2 regions of the Colwellia sp. 6_MG-2023 genome follow, and region 1 is predicted to be linked to the other one. Evidence: predicted binding sites of a transcription regulator. Region 1 holds the regulator's gene; the other holds the start of a gene.
The links. Region 1 encodes NrdR, which represses ribonucleotide reductase genes. Its sites were predicted from a motif close to AAACACNANATNTNGTGTTT; they were not measured.
Positions count from the first base shown of each region.

Region 2: a site for NrdR is predicted at 2,836-2,855, ahead of nrdA (class 1a ribonucleoside-diphosphate reductase subunit alpha). Genes of this name have one in related genera too.

Region 1 covers NZ_JAUOPP010000028.1:28,251-36,297, reverse strand. The annotation lists gene Q4503_RS16010 (alpha/beta fold hydrolase) at 1-1,078, shown strand, start outside; gene Q4503_RS16005 (ATP-binding cassette domain-containing protein) at 1,122-1,877, shown strand; gene Q4503_RS16000 (ABC transporter permease) at 1,874-3,070, shown strand; gene Q4503_RS15995 (RNA polymerase sigma factor) at 3,200-3,718, shown strand; gene Q4503_RS15990 (hypothetical protein) at 3,711-4,430, shown strand; gene glyA (serine hydroxymethyltransferase) at 4,804-6,060, shown strand; gene nrdR (transcriptional regulator NrdR) at 6,199-6,678, shown strand; gene ribD (bifunctional diaminohydroxyphosphoribosylaminopyrimidine deaminase/5-amino-6-(5-phosphoribosylamino)uracil reductase RibD) at 6,722-7,900, shown strand; gene Q4503_RS15970 (riboflavin synthase) at 7,967-8,047, shown strand, end outside.
Region 2 covers NZ_JAUOPP010000008.1:42,935-50,981, reverse strand. The annotation lists gene nrdB (class Ia ribonucleoside-diphosphate reductase subunit beta) at 1-291, opposite strand, end outside; gene nrdA (class 1a ribonucleoside-diphosphate reductase subunit alpha) at 443-2,713, opposite strand; gene ubiG (bifunctional 2-polyprenyl-6-hydroxyphenol methylase/3-demethylubiquinol 3-O-methyltransferase UbiG) at 3,179-3,907, opposite strand; gene gyrA (DNA topoisomerase (ATP-hydrolyzing) subunit A) at 4,213-6,930, shown strand; gene serC (3-phosphoserine/phosphohydroxythreonine transaminase) at 7,254-8,047, shown strand, end outside.

The DNA.
Region 1 (8,047 bases):
ACTATCTTGTGACTTAGAGGAAGAAGGAAGTGTTTATAGCACGCTAACAGAAGACTTTAAAGAAAGCGATATTGTTGACTGTATTAGCCAGTTTGAAGGTGATTTAAGTCAGTTTAATTCAGAAAATGCTATTCGTGATTTTGATAGTATTAGAGCAGCTTTAGATCATAAAAAACTTAATGTTTATGGTGGTTCTTACGGTACACGTGCTGCTTTAGTTTATATGCGAATGTTTCCCGAATCACTTGAAAGTGTTGTATTAGACAGTGTTGGCCCTATTGAAGTACCTATTGGATTATTTGGGCAAAGTGTTGCTCGTTCATTTAATTTATTAATAGAAAACTGCAAAAAAAGTGAATCATGCAATAGAGCCTTTCCTAATGTAGCCGATGAGTTTGACGAAGTGAAAGCGCGTTTAGCTAAAGCTCCTGTAATCCTCGATATTCAACATCCACGGTTAGGAACGCCAACACAATTCAAGCTCGATGATAGTAAATTTACTAATAATTTACGTATGCAGTTGTATAGCATGGGAGGACGATCTTTAGTTCCGCTCATTATTAATCAAGCTTATTTAGGTAACTATGAGCCATTAATTGGCTTAATGGCTAGCACTGAAGGTGAGCAACAGGTGTATACTGGTTTACATTTTAATATTGTTTGTAATGAAGATGCTCCTAAAATTTCTGCAGAAATGAGAGCAAAAGATGCTAAGAACAGTTTTGATAATGCTGTTTCTAGCGATCTTATTTTTGACAGAATATGTTCGCTGTTCCCACAATATCGACCAAGTGATAGCTTCTATCAACCGGTTACTGCAGACATTCCTACTTTAATTCTCTCTGGAAATTTAGATCCAGTAACACCACCAAGTAATGGCGATTATTCAGCTAAGTCTTTGCCTAATAGCCACCATATTATTGTTGAAAATGCTTCACATACTGTTGCAATGAATACATGCGCAAATAGGATAATTAATGAATTCTTGACTAGTAAGTCACCTAACAAACTTGATGAGTCTTGTTTAAAAGAAGTTCCTCAAGAGACTTTTATGACAAGCGTTAACGGCATTCAGTAATGCGTTTTCAACAGCATTAAATGGCATAGACAAGGAAATACTAATGATTGAAGTAAATAATTTACATAAACAATTTATTGATAAGAAAAATAAAAAAAATACTGTGAAAGCGCTAGATGGACTATCTTTTACTGCCAAAGATGGTGAAATTACCGGAGTATTAGGGCCAAACGGTGCTGGTAAAACAACGTGTCTACGTACGCTTTATGGCTTACTTTCTGCTGATGAAGGTTTTGCCACTATTGATGGCATTAATGTCACCGATAACCCACTAGAAGCACGTTCAAAGTTAGGGATTTTTCCTGATAAATTTGGTTTATATGAACGTCTTACTGCATATGAGCAAATTGATTATTTTGCAAGCTTACATGGTATGTCAGGACAAACTAAGAAAGATGCTATACAGCAAGTGATTGAAGATTTAGATTTAGAGGAGTTAGCGCACCGTAAAACAATTGGTTTTTCACAAGGGCAACGGATGAAAGTTACATTAGCACAAGCTTTAGTTCATCAACCACAAAACTTTGTACTGGATGAGCCTACGCGTGGTTTAGATGTTATGAGTACACGTATATTGCGTAATCACCTTGCTAAGTTTAAAGCGAAAGGACACTGTATTTTATTCTCATCGCATGTCATGCAGGAAGTCGCTGCGTTGTGTGATCGAGTGATCATTGTTGCTAATGGTCGATTAGCTGCTCAAGGGACACCCCAAGAATTATGTGAATTAGCCGGTGAAACACAGCTTGAAGATGCATTTGTTAAATTGATTGGCTCAGATGAAGGAGTATCAGCGTGAATATTGTTAACTCGAACTTAAATTTACATATCATTCAATTTAAAGCGCTTATTTTAAAAGAATATAAAGAAGCTTTTCGTGATAAACGAGCCTTAATAGTGGCGTTAATGATGGCCTTTTTAGCGCCGGTGGCAATTGTTTTGATGTCAAAAATAATGATTGAAAAGTTAGTTGATGAACCACCTGTTTACGTCAAGTTTTCAGGTGTTGAATACGCGCCTAAGTTAATAATGCACTTTGCTGACAATAATTTATTAAACTTTGCTGATGTGCCTGAAGATGAAAAAGCAACGTGGGAACAGCGTAATATTGTTATTAATATTCCTGACGATTATGCAATTAATATGGCGGAAGGAAAGCCGATTAAGTTACATTTACAAGCAGATTTTAATGATAAAGCTGTTACCCCTCCAATTAGAAGAATTAATAATGCAGTAAGAGAATTCTCATTATCAATTGGTTATAAAAGGCTACTATTGCGTGGTGTGGATGTACGTTTGTTAAATCCAGTTAAATTAGTTGAGCAAGATACCGCAAAACCTGATGCTACTTTTATTATGATTTCAATGATGTTGGGAATTTATCTGATGATGGCCGCATTTATGTCTGGCTTATCTGTAGCCATTGACTCAAGTGCCGGAGAACGAGAGCGTAATGTACTTGAAATGTTACTGTGTCAGCCAGTAAGTACCTTAAAAATAGTATTAGCTAAGTTGATTGGCTCTTCAACCATTTCGATCATTGGTGTGGTTTTAGTATTAGTACTCACGTCGATTTCAGTGGGTTTTGTTGACTTAACTAAAATTGGAGCGACTTTTAGCTTAGATATATCAACAGCAGCGCTTTTATTATTATTATTATTGCCTATTTGTTTTTTTGCCTCGGCTTGCCAATTATTTGTCGCGTTTCAAACGAAGAGTTTTAAAGAAGCACAATCAACAGTTGGTATGCTTATAGGTATTCCTGCCTTTATCCCTTTTGTTGTTTCAATGATGGATGATCGACCAGAGTGGTTAAATTGGTTACCAATAGCAGGTCAGTCAATGATCATTGAAAATATTTTCAAAGGTGTTGAGGTTAATTGGTTGGCGGTCTTTGCGACTAGTGCTGTGACTATTGCTATTACCGTAGCCTTCATTTTGGCGTTAGCTAAAAAACTGAAGTCAGAAAAAGTTGTCATGGCATTAAGTTAGACTGTGACTTCGCGAATGATCGAATAAAGGGTGATCTACAAGAAATTATTATGTTAAATTTTAGCAAATTAATAACGTATTACGCTCAATGTTATTGTAGTCAGTGTTGTTGAGTGTAAGGAAAGCGGATTGGATCATCAAAAAATATTTACGCAATGGATGACGGAGCATGAAAAATTGCTGCGTCATATCATTACGGGTTTTGAAGCAAAAGTTGCCATTCAAGATGAGCTTTTTCAAGATATAGCGTTAAATATCTGGCGAGCTTTACCAAAGTTTAGGCAAGATTCTGCGGTAAAAACTTTTGTTGCACGTATTGCTCATAATGTATTAGCAACGCATGTCGCTAAAACAGTTAAAACGGTTAAAACTGCTGATATAGAAAACTGTGCTGAAGCTGAATATGTAGCAGCTACACAAAAAACACCTTATCAAGCGCTTAGTCAAACACAACGACAGTTTCGTTTATCGCAAGCGATCAGACAACTTAACCTTGAACAACGACAAGTGATTACACTTGCATTAGAAGGGATGAGCTATCAAGAAATGGCTGATGTTTTAGTGATAACCCCAAATTTAGTTGGTGTTAGGCTACAACGCGCTAAGACATTATTAACAAAGTTGTTGGAGGGTGCAGAAAATGGATAAAACACCATTTGAAAGTGATGAAAGCTCGTCTGTCGAGCCTAACAAACTAGATACAGATCATAGTGGTGATGTTGAAGCTAACAATATTGATACATCTTTATTAGCTAATGAAGGTGTTTCACCAGTGCTAGATAAAAAAAATCCATCACATGATGAATTATCATTAGATGAGGATTGGCTAAGGCTTTCTCAAGATTGGCAAGATCAACCTTTTGAAAAAACAGATATTAAAAAATTATTAAAACAAACGAAAAAGCGAACCTTACAAGCTAAGTTTTTGTTGTCGTTGAATGTTTTGGCTACGATAGCAATTGTTATTATGTTAATAGTTGCTGTCTACCAAGGTGACTGGGGCACGGCAAGTATTATTTACTTATCATTTGGCAGTATGGCGTCAATAATTTTTGTTTATTATGAAATAAAAATACGACTGCATACTTGGCAGCAGAGTTCTGATAGTCCTGATAAAGCGATTGCCAATGCCATTGCCGGAGTCGAGTCGTCTATTAAGTATATTAGGTTAACCAAATTGTCATTTTGGTTATTTTTACCTCTTGTTAATTGGTATATTTATGCAACGATTACAGAGTCAGAAAAGTCACCTTGGCCGCCTTTTTTTGTTATTAATATTTTTCTGCTTGTCATGTGGTTAATAACACATTGGTTTCAAAGAAAGCGTGTTAAAGAGTTATCAGAGCTGTTATCTATCTAATGATTACTTGTTACCATAGTTCTTAGTTGTTTTGTTTATAATGCCAAATGTATGATGTATGTTGATTATTATTCGGTATGCTCGTTGTTTTTGTATTTTATATTTTGCTGTGCTATTGTTTTTTAGCTTGCGGTATAGTTTTTTTTATTCGTGAAAATTGTTATTGGGCTACTAAGCCTTAATCACTTAACAATAATACGCTATAAAGCAGTGCTAAATACACTAAGACTAGCTTGTTTTACCGTGTACAACTAGGTAAAAATCAGGCAAAATACCGCCATTATTTTTTTGAATGTTTAAGTAAATCCTGTTATTTGCTTAAATATCGTTTCAGCCTAGTGCTGACTTTTATATTTGCGAAGAAGGGAAAAACATGTTTACACGTGATATGAATATTGCCGATTTTGATGCGGAACTATATCAAGCAATGAGCAAAGAAGTTGTGCGTCAAGAAGAGCATATTGAGCTAATTGCTTCAGAAAACTACTGTAGCCCTCGTGTACTTGAAGCACAAGGTTCACAATTAACGAATAAATATGCTGAAGGTTACCCAGGCAAACGTTATTACGGTGGTTGTGAATACGTAGATATTGCTGAGCAGTTAGCAATTGATCGTGCAAAAGAGTTATTTGGCGCTACTTATGCCAATGTACAACCACATGCTGGTTCTCAAGCTAATGCTGCTGTTTTCCAAGCATTAGTATCACCTGGTGGAAAAGTATTAGGTATGAGCTTAGCGCATGGTGGTCATTTAACGCATGGTGCTAGTGTAAGCTTTTCTGGTAAATCTTATGAAGCTTTCCAGTATGGTCTTCACCCTGAAACAGGTGACATTGACTATGAAGAACTTGAACGTTTAGCTAATGAACATAAGCCTGAAATGATCATTGGTGGGTTTTCTGCATTCTCTGGTATTGTTGATTGGGCACGTATGCGCAAAATTGCTGACAGTGTTGGTGCATACTTCTTCGTTGATATGGCACACGTTGCTGGTCTTGTTGCTGCTGGTCTTTATCCTAACCCTGTACCACACGCACATGTAGTAACTACAACAACGCATAAAACATTAGCGGGCCCTCGTGGTGGTTTAATCATTTCTGGCTGTGATGACGAAGCTATTTACAAAAAATTAAATAGTGCTGTTTTCCCTGGCGGACAAGGTGGCCCATTAATGCATATTATCGCTGCGAAAGCGGTTGCATTTAAAGAAGCGCTACAACCAGAATTTAAAGTTTATCAACAAAGTGTACTTGATAATGCTAAAGCTATGGTTGCGGTATTACAGGACCGTGGCTATAAAGTTGTATCCAATGGTACTGAAAACCACTTATTGTTACTTGATTTAATAGATAAAGATATTACTGGTAAAGATGCTGATGCTGCTTTAGGTAAAGCTCACATTACGGTTAATAAAAACTCAGTACCTAACGATCCTCGTTCTCCGTTTGTTACTAGTGGTTTACGCTTAGGTACTCCTGCTATCAGTCGTCGTGGTTTTGGTACTGAAGAAACTAAAGCTCTAACAGGTTGGATTTGTGATATTTTAGATGATATCAACAATGAAGAAACTATTGCTAAGGTACAAGCAAACGTAAAAGAATTATGTTCACGTTTCCCTGTATACAAGTAGTCAAACATTAGTTTTTTAAGTTAAAGTAATTCACAAATTATTGTGAATTTATATTAAAATGGTCGCAATTAGCGGCCATTTTTGTATTTATTTTTCGAACTTGTCGTATGAAACTTATTCACGTATCGCAGGTAAACCATGTTTTGTCCATTTTGTAGTGCACAGGAAACTAAAGTCATAGACTCTCGTTTAGTTTCAGACGGTCATCAAATCAGACGTCGTCGTCAATGCTTAGCTTGTCATGAACGTTATACAACCTTTGAAACAGCTGAATTAGTTATGCCTCGTATTATCAAGCGAGATGGTACACGTGAGCCGTTCAACGAAGATAAAATGCGCAGCGGCTTAATGAGAGCGTTAGAAAAACGTCCGGTTAGTACTGAACAAGTTGAACTGTCGATTAATAAATTAAAATCACAGATGCGCGCTACTGGTGAGCGAGAAATTACGAGTGAAATGCTGGGAAACTTGCTGATGACTCAGCTAAAAGAGTTAGACAAAGTTGCCTATCTGCGTTTTGCTTCTGTTTATTTGTCCTTTGAAGATATTAGTGAATTTGCTGATGAAATAGCTCGCCTAGGAAAAGAAAGTCCAAGGAGAGGCAAAATTGGTAAATAAATCGCCGACAAAAGAAGAATTAACAACAACTTGTGGTGATCAAATGTATAGCAGAGAAGATCATCAATACATGGCCTTAGCAATTAAGCTTGCTAAACAAGGGCGCTATACAACATCACCAAATCCTCGGGTAGGTTGTGTATTGGTCAATAAACTTGACGGTAAAGAGCAAGTAATTGGTACCGGCTTTCATCAAAAAGCAGGGCAGGGTCATGCAGAAGTTAATGCATTACTTGATGCTAAACTTAATTACCCTCACCTTATTGAAGGGGCAACCGCGTATGTTACTTTAGAGCCGTGCAGTCACTTTGGTAGAACACCACCTTGTGCCCAAGGGCTAATTAATGCCAAAGTAAAACGGGTTGTTGCCGCTATGGTTGATCCCAACCCTGAAGTTTCGGGCCGTGGTCTAGCAATGCTTCAAGAAGCTGGGATTCAAGCTGAATTTGGGCTTTTAGAAAGTGATGCAAAAGCACTAAATCTTGGCTTCATTAAAGTCATGACCCACTCTTTACCTTATGTTCGGGTTAAGTTGGCGGCGAGTCTTGATGGTAAAACTGCGATGAAAAGTGGTGAAAGCAAGTGGATTACGTCAAGCGACGCAAGATGCGATGTACAAAGATTAAGAGCGCAAAGCTGTGCTGTAATTTCGGGTGCAGATTCTATTTTAACTGATAATGCTAAAATGACCGTACGTTGGTCTGAGTTGGGAATATTAAAAGATAGCTACCCTGAAGGTACGGTTCGCCAACCGGTTAGAGTTGTTATTGATAGTCGTAACCGGCTTACACCTGAGTTAGATTTTTTTAAGCAAGTATCGCCGGTTATTTTAGTTCGAAGAGAATTAGATGAAATAGGCCTTGAAAACATTCATAAATGGCCGCATTTTGTAGAACAAGTCCAAGTTTCTACGATTAAGACTAAGTCAGGGAAAGACAATATTGATTTAGCTGCGTTATTGATATTGTTAGCAGATCGCGGTTTGAACGATGTATTAATTGAATCGGGAGCTCGCTTAGCAGGAGCTTTTATCGAACAAAACTTAGTTGATGAGTTAATCTTATACCAAGCACCTAAACTTATGGGGGCAGAGGGTAAAAGTTTAGTTGAAATGCCGAATGTGAATAAATTACTAGAGGCTAAATCATTATCAATTACCGACGTGCGCCAAGTAGGCTGTGATATTCGAATTACAGCAACACTAGAAAAAGAAAGCGCCTAAATAGATATTATTTCTGCAACAGAGGCTTAAATAATATATCTAACTATAAAATAAATGAGAGTAGCTATGTTTACCGGAATTATTGAAGCCATTGGCACTATTAAAGCAATAAATATAAATGCTCAAGGAGCGCGCTTAGTTATTGCT
Region 2 (8,047 bases), on a different contig from region 1:
TAATAAAACTGCATTAACTGAACGTGCAGCCATTGAATCAAGTAAAGTTTGATATTTTAAATTTGAAATGAAAATATGTTTTTCAGAGTCAGTTAAACCTTGCCAATCAGATCTATCTTTTGAAACATCAACTTCTTCTGGTCGCCAAAAAAATGAAAGCTGTTTTTCAATTAATTTTTCAAAAGCGACATATCGTTGCTGGTCATAACGAGAAACATTAACACTATTACCTAAGAACATTGGTTCAAGTAAAGCATTATTAGGCGTCTGATTAAACGTGGTGTACGTCATTATTTATTTATCCCTTAATATATTGCCATTGTTTTAAACGACAATAATGAATCGAGTAAAATTACCCGATTCATTTGATTTCATTTGTTGAATTGTGTTCGTTATATTATTTGATGATTGTTATATACCTGATTACGTAATCACTTAGGTATTATATTTTGCAAGCACCACCAGCGCAGCTATCATCTTCTACTTCCATATCATCATTCGCACCATCACGAGTGTTATGGTAATACATGGTTTTAACACCAAGCTTATAAGCAGTTAATATGTCTTTTAAAATTTGTTTAATTGGCACTTTGCCACCGTCAAACTTAGCCGGATCATAATTGGTATTTGCAGAAATAGTTTGGTCAACAAATTTTTGCATAATACCAACAAGCTCTAAATAACCTTCATTGCTTGGGATATTCCAAAGTAATTCGTAATTGTCTTTAAGTTTCTGATACTCAGGTACAACTTGTTTTAGTATGCCATCTTTACTGGCTTTAACACTGATCAAACCACGAGGTGGTTCAATGCCATTTGTTGCATTTGATATTTGAGATGAAGTTTCAGATGGCATCAAAGCCGATACAGTTGAATTACGTACACCATATTTTTGAATACTTGCGCGCAATGATTCCCAATCTAAATGTAACGGTTCACCGGTAATATCATCAATAGATTTTTTATAAGTATCAATTGGTAAAATACCTTGAGCAAGACGAGTTTCATCAAACTTAGGACAAGCACCTTTTTCTTTTGCTAAACCGTTAGTCGCTTTCAGTAAATAATACTGGATGGCTTCAAAGGTTTTATGGGTTAAATTATTGGCACTACCGTTTGAATAATATAAGCCATTTTTAGCTAAATAATAAGCATAATTGATTACACCTATGCCTAACGTACGGCGTGCTAAACTCGCACTACGGGCCGCAGGAATAGGGTAGTCTTGATAATCTAATAAGTTATCTAGCGCACGTACGGCTAAATCGGCCAACTCTTCTAGTTCATCAAGAGACTCAATTGCACCTAAGTTAAAAGCAGATAAGGTACAGAGTGCTATTTCACCATTTTCATCGTTGATATCAGTCATTGGCTTAGTTGGTAAGGCAATTTCTAAACACAAGTTACTTTGACGAATAGGGGCTTTGCTTGGGTCAAACGGACTATGAGTATTACAATGGTCAACGTTTTGTAAATATATACGGCCAGTACTCGCACGCTCTTGTGCGAATAACGTAAATAACTCTATTGCTTTAATGCGTTTTTTACGAATTGAATCATCGTTTTCATATTGTACATAAAGCGCTTCAAACTTGTCTTGATCTTCAAAGAATGCATCATAAAGTCCTGGAACATCACTAGGGCTAAACAGGGTAATATGGCCACCTTTAATCAGACGTTGATACATGACTTTGTTAAATTGAACGCCGTAATCTAAATGTCTAACACGGTTTTCTTCAACACCACGATTGTTTTTAAGTACCAGTAAGCTTTCAACTTCTAAATGCCAAAGTGGATAGAACAAGGTAGCGGCACCGCCACGAACACCACCTTGAGAACAACTTTTAACAGCTGTTTGGAAGTGTTTATAGAACGGAATACATCCGGTATGAAAGGCTTCACCATTACGAATAGTACTACCTAATGCACGAATACGTCCTGCATTAACGCCAATTCCAGCACGTTGAGAAACATATTTTACTATTGCGCTTGATGTTGCGTTAATCGAATCTAAAGAATCATCACATTCTATTAATACACATGATGAAAATTGACGAGTTGGTGTTCTAACACCCGCCATTATTGGGGTTGGTAACGATATCTTAAAGGTTGATATAGCGTTATAGAACCCCTTAATATAACTTAACCTAGTTTCTTTCGGATATTTAGCGAATAAACAGGCAGCAACTAAAATATATAAAAACTGTGCGCTTTCATAAATTTCACCATTAACACGGTTCTGTACTAAGTATTTACCTTCGAGTTGCTTAACTGCAGCATAGCTGAAGTTTAAATCACGACTATGATCTAAAAATAGCGACATATGTTCGAAATCGCTTTCATCGTAATCAACTAATAAATGTTGATCATATTTACCTGAGTCAACCAGCTTCACTATATGGTCATATAGTTTTGGTGGCTCAAATTGGCCATAAGCTTTCTTACGTAAATGAAAAACCGCTAGTCTGGCAGCTAAATATTGATAATCAGGTGTCTCTTCTGATATTAAATCTGCGGCTGCTTTAATAATCGTTTCATGAATATCAGCCGTTTTAATACCATCATAAAATTGAATATGAGATTTTAATTCAACTTGAGAAACAGAAACGTCATCAAGATCTTCAGCTGCCCAAGCAATAACGCGGTGAATTTTCTCTAAATCGATGGGTTCTTTTTCGCCATTACGCTTAGTAACAAAAAGTTTATTAGTCATGAAAGGCCTGTGGTGTAAATTGTTATTGTTTTCTTTAGTTTTAAAACGTTATTTATCACTAAAGAGTCCTGTGTTGTACCTGCTTTTCAAATAGCCTAATAAATAGACTGGTTAAAAAGTGCATGCACAACATCTAGGGTTTGTTTGTAAATATAGACACAAGATAATGAGGTTTGGTTATTATTGCAAGTGATAAAAAAGTGCTAATTTCACTTGATTTTTCGATTGATTGCATTAGGTTAGTAATGACTAACCTACTACCATTAAAAGCTTTAGTAATTTGCTAAAATCAATCTTTATTTTTAAATAAATAATTCGCTAAAAATATTTTAATTAATTTTAATATATTTTCACAACGATTAAATATGGAATTTGAGAGAAATAAAAATAATCCTTTAAATCAATTGCTTAGCTGTTTTGTTTGTAGTTTGAACAACTTGATTGAAAAAAAAACAAATGCGTAAATTATATTTTCTTACAGCACAAAATGTAGTTCACATCTAAGTTATTTGTTAATTTATGATTCTCAGAAATTGGATTGTAATGAATACCGCTAGCATCAATACAATTTAACCCACATTGTTCAGCCCAACTTATTAATTGCGAAGGCTTGATAAACTTATCATGCTCATGTGTACCATCAGGTACTAACTTAAATATTTTCTCTGCGGCTAAAATAGCAAGTAAATAAGATTTGACTGTTTTATTGAGTGTTGAGAAAAAGACTAAACCTCCAGGCTTTACTAAGTTTGCACAAGCATTTATTATAGAAGCAGGGTCGGGAACATGCTCTAGCATTTCCATACAAGTTACCATGTCAAAACTTTCGTGGTTTTGTTGTGCTTTTTCTTCAGCGGTTATTTTTTCGTAATTAATTGTTAAACCTGATTCGAGTGCGTGTAACTTAGCAACGTTAAGTGGTTCAGTTCCCATATCAATACCAGTAACATTAGCACCTAATTTAGCTAAAGATTCTGATAAAATACCACCACCACAGCCAACATCAATTACCTTTTTAGAAAAGAGTTCGCTTTGTTGTTCGCTAATATGCTGACATATAAATTGTACTCTTAGTGGGTTAACCTGATGTAATGGTTTAAAATCACCTGTTAAATCCCACCACTGATTTGCAATTTGCTCAAATTTAGCAATTTCAGCATCATTCACATTCAGCATTTTATTAGTTTCTGTCATGGTTATATCTAGTTAATTTTTGAATTATTCAATTCTAAACGAAACTTTTAACTAAGCAAAGCGCAAACGAAGCGCAAACAGCAGCTAAAGTAATAGAGTAGATCAATTTAACTGTGCATTTGTTGTTTTTATCATCACTTTTTTATTAGTACTCCATCTCCTTGTAAATGGGCAAATAAAGCTGTTTGGCATCACTCAAAATTGTGCTATTATGCCGCGTTGATTTATATATTTTTTATGAAAATATAATAATAAAAATATTGTGATTTTATAGTTACATTTTAAGTTAAGGGATACGTCTATATATGTCAGATCTGGCCAAAGAAATAGTTCCAGTAAATATTGAGGATGAGTTAAAAACATCCTACCTAGATTATGCCATGAGCGTAATCGTTGGGCGTGCATTGCCTGACGTTCGCGATGGATTAAAACCTGTACATCGTCGCGTATTATTCGCTATGGAAGTTTTAGGGAATGATTGGAACAAACCTTATAAAAAATCAGCCCGTGTGGTTGGTGACGTTATAGGTAAATATCACCCGCACGGTGATACTGCTGTTTACGATACTATCGTTCGTATGGCGCAATCATTTTCTTTACGTTATATGTTGGTTGATGGTCAAGGTAATTTCGGCTCTGTTGATGGTGATAGTGCAGCTGCAATGCGTTATACCGAAATTAGAATGTCTAAAATTGCGCATTCGATTCTTGCCGACTTAGATAAAGAAACTGTTGATTTTGTACCTAACTATGATGGTACAGAGTTTATTCCAGCAGTAATGCCTACCCGTATTCCTAACCTACTTGTTAATGGTGGTTCAGGTATTGCTGTTGGTATGGCTACTAATATTCCACCGCATAATTTAACAGAAGTTATTAACGGTTGTTTAGCGTTAATCGATAACAGTGACATTACGTTTGAAGAACTTTTAACGCATATCCCTGGTCCTGATTTTCCTACTGCCGCTATTATTAGTGGTAGAGCAGGTATAGAAGAAGCATACCGAACAGGTCGTGGTAAAATAAAGATTCGTGCACGTGCAGAAATTGAAGTTCACGAAACATCAGGTAAGGAAACAATCATTGTTCACGAATTACCTTACCAAGTTAACAAAGCACGCCTGATTGAAAAGATGGCTGAGCTTGTTAAAGAAAAACGTCTTGAGGGTATTTCAGCATTACGTGATGAGTCTGATAAAGACGGCATGCGTATGGTTATCGAGATTAAACGTGGCGACGTAGGTGAAGTTGTATTAAATAACTTATTTAAACTTACGCAAATGCAAGTATCTTTTGGTTTTAATATGGTGGCATTAGGTAATGGCCAACCGAAAATATTTAATCTAAAAGAAATGCTTGAAGAGTTTGTTCTTCATCGCCGTGAAGTTGTTACGCGTCGTACTATCTTCGAACTTAGAAAAGCCCGTGATCGAGCACATATCTTAGAAGGTTTATCGATAGCGCTTGCTAATATCGAACCTATCATTGAATTAGTTAAAACGTCTCCGTCTAGAAAAGAAGCGGAAGAGAAATTAGTAGCTCAAGGTTGGGAACTAGGTAATGTTAGCGCGATGTTGGAGCGTGCAGGTACTCATGCAGCTCGTCCTGAGTGGTTAGAACCACAATTTGGTATTCGTGATAACAAGTATTACTTAACACCGGTACAAGCTAAAGCAATTGTTGAACTACAATTGTATAAGTTAAGTGGTCTTGAACATGAAAAGATTCTAAATGAGTACAAAGAGTTATTAGATCTTATTGCTGAATTAATGCTTATTTTAGAAAGTCCTGAGCGTTTAATGGAAGTTATTCGCGAAGAACTAGAAGTTATTAGAGATGAATTTGGTGATGAACGCCGAACAGAAATTACTAATGCGTCTCATGATTTATCACTAGAAGATTTAATAACTGAGGAAGATGTTGTCGTAACACTTTCTCACGAAGGTTATGTTAAGTACCAAGTGTTAAGTGATTATGAAGCTCAACGTCGTGGTGGCAAAGGTAAAGCTGCAACTAAGATGAAAGAAGAAGATTTTATTGAACGCTTATTAGTCGCTAACACTCATGATACTATATTATGCTTCTCAGATCGCGGTAAGTTGTACTGGTTGAAAGTTTATCAGTTACCACTAGCAAGTAGAACGGCCCGTGGCCGTCCAATTGTTAATATTTTACCATTAGAGAATGATGAACGTATTACAGCAATTCTACCTGTACGTGAGTATGAGGAAGATAAATACATTATCATGGCGACAGCGTCTGGTACTGTTAAGAAAACAGCGTTAACTGCTTATAAAAATCAAAGAGCTAACGGTATTATTGCGTTAAATCTACGTGATGACGATACCTTAATTGGTGTTGATATTACAGATGGTAATAATGACATCATGTTGTTCTCCGATGCGGGTAAAGTTGTACGCTTCAACGAAAAAGTTCGTGATAGTGAAACAGGTGAAATTAAGCTTGATCCTGAAACAGGTGAACAACGTTGGGCGTTAAAACCTATTGGTAGAACCGGTACTGGTGTTCGTGGTATTAAACTTGAAGACGATCAAAAGGTAGTATCACTGATTGTTCCTAAGAATGACGGTCCTATTTTAACCATTACTGAAAATGGTTTTGGTAAACGTACTGACCTAAATGAGTATCCTGCGAAGAGTAGAGCAACGAAAGGTGTTGTTTCTATTAAAGTTAGTGAACGTAACGGTAAAGTTGTTGGCGCTGTTCAAGTTGAAGATCTTGACGAGATTATGGTTATCACTGATAACGGTACATTAGTACGAACGCGTGTTAATGAAGTGAGTGTTATTGGTCGTAATACCCAAGGTGTTCGTTTAATTCGTACAGTTGAAGGTGAACATGTTGTTGCACTTCAACGTATTGATGAGGTTATTGAGCCAGAATTACCCGAAGGAGAAGAAGGTGAGAATGTAGATGCTATTGAAGCAGAGCAAACATTATCCCCTGATACTTCTGAAAGTAATGAACAATTAGATAACGAAAGTACACCCGACGACCAATAATAGGCGTCACATATGAAATAAAGGCGGCTAATAACCGCCTTTTTTTATGTTCAGGATGAACGGTATTTCGCGGTGCCATGTCGTTACAAGGATGTGACTTATTAGGATAATGCAGGAGCAATTATCCTGATGGTAAAGAGCGTGTATGTTCAAGAGGAGCAGTATTTTGCGGTGCCATGTCGTTACAAGGAGGTAACTTATTAGGATTATGCAAGGAGCAATTATCCTGATGGCAAAGCACGTGTATGTTCAGGATGAACGGTATATCAAGTGTATATTTTAAGGCTTGATAAGTTAAAGTCACCTATTTTGAGAAAAAGATAATGTCAGAAATATTTAATTTTTGTGCGGGTCCAGCAATGTTACCTAAGCCGGTAATGGCAAAAGCACAAAAAGAGTTTATTCATTGGAATAATACAGGTAGCTCAGTAATGGAGCTAAGTCATCGTAGTAGTGTATATATGGCTATGGCTGCAAAAGCTGAAGCAGATTTACGTGAACTTATGGCTATCCCAAGCAATTATAAAGTATTATTTTGCCATGGTGGCGGACGAGGTCAATTCTCAGCGGTACCGCTAAACTTATTGCCACCAGGTAAATCTGCTGATTATATCGTGAATGGTTCATGGTCAAAAGCGGCAGCTATTGAAGCGCAAAACTTCGGTGAAATTAATGTGATTAATATTCGAGAAGAGCATTCTGATGGTGAAATAAGCTTAATGCCGAGTGAACAATGGCCACTCAATAGTGATGCTGCTTATGTTCATTACTGTCCGAATGAAACGGTTGATGGCATTGAAATTAATGATGTACCTGATACCAATGGCATTCCACTTGTTGCTGATATGTCATCAACTATCTTATCTCATGAAATAGATGTCACTAAATTTGGTGTGATTTATGCTGGAGCTCAGAAAAACATTGGACCTTCAGGGTTAACAATTGTCATTGTTCGTGAAGATTTACTTGGGAATGCACAAAAAGCAACACCTTGTATTATGAATTACGAAACTTCAGCCAATAATGATTCTATGTATAACACGCCACCAACGTATGCATGGTATTTAGCAGGATTAGTTTTTCAATGGCTTAAAGCACTAGGTGGAGTGAGCGCCAT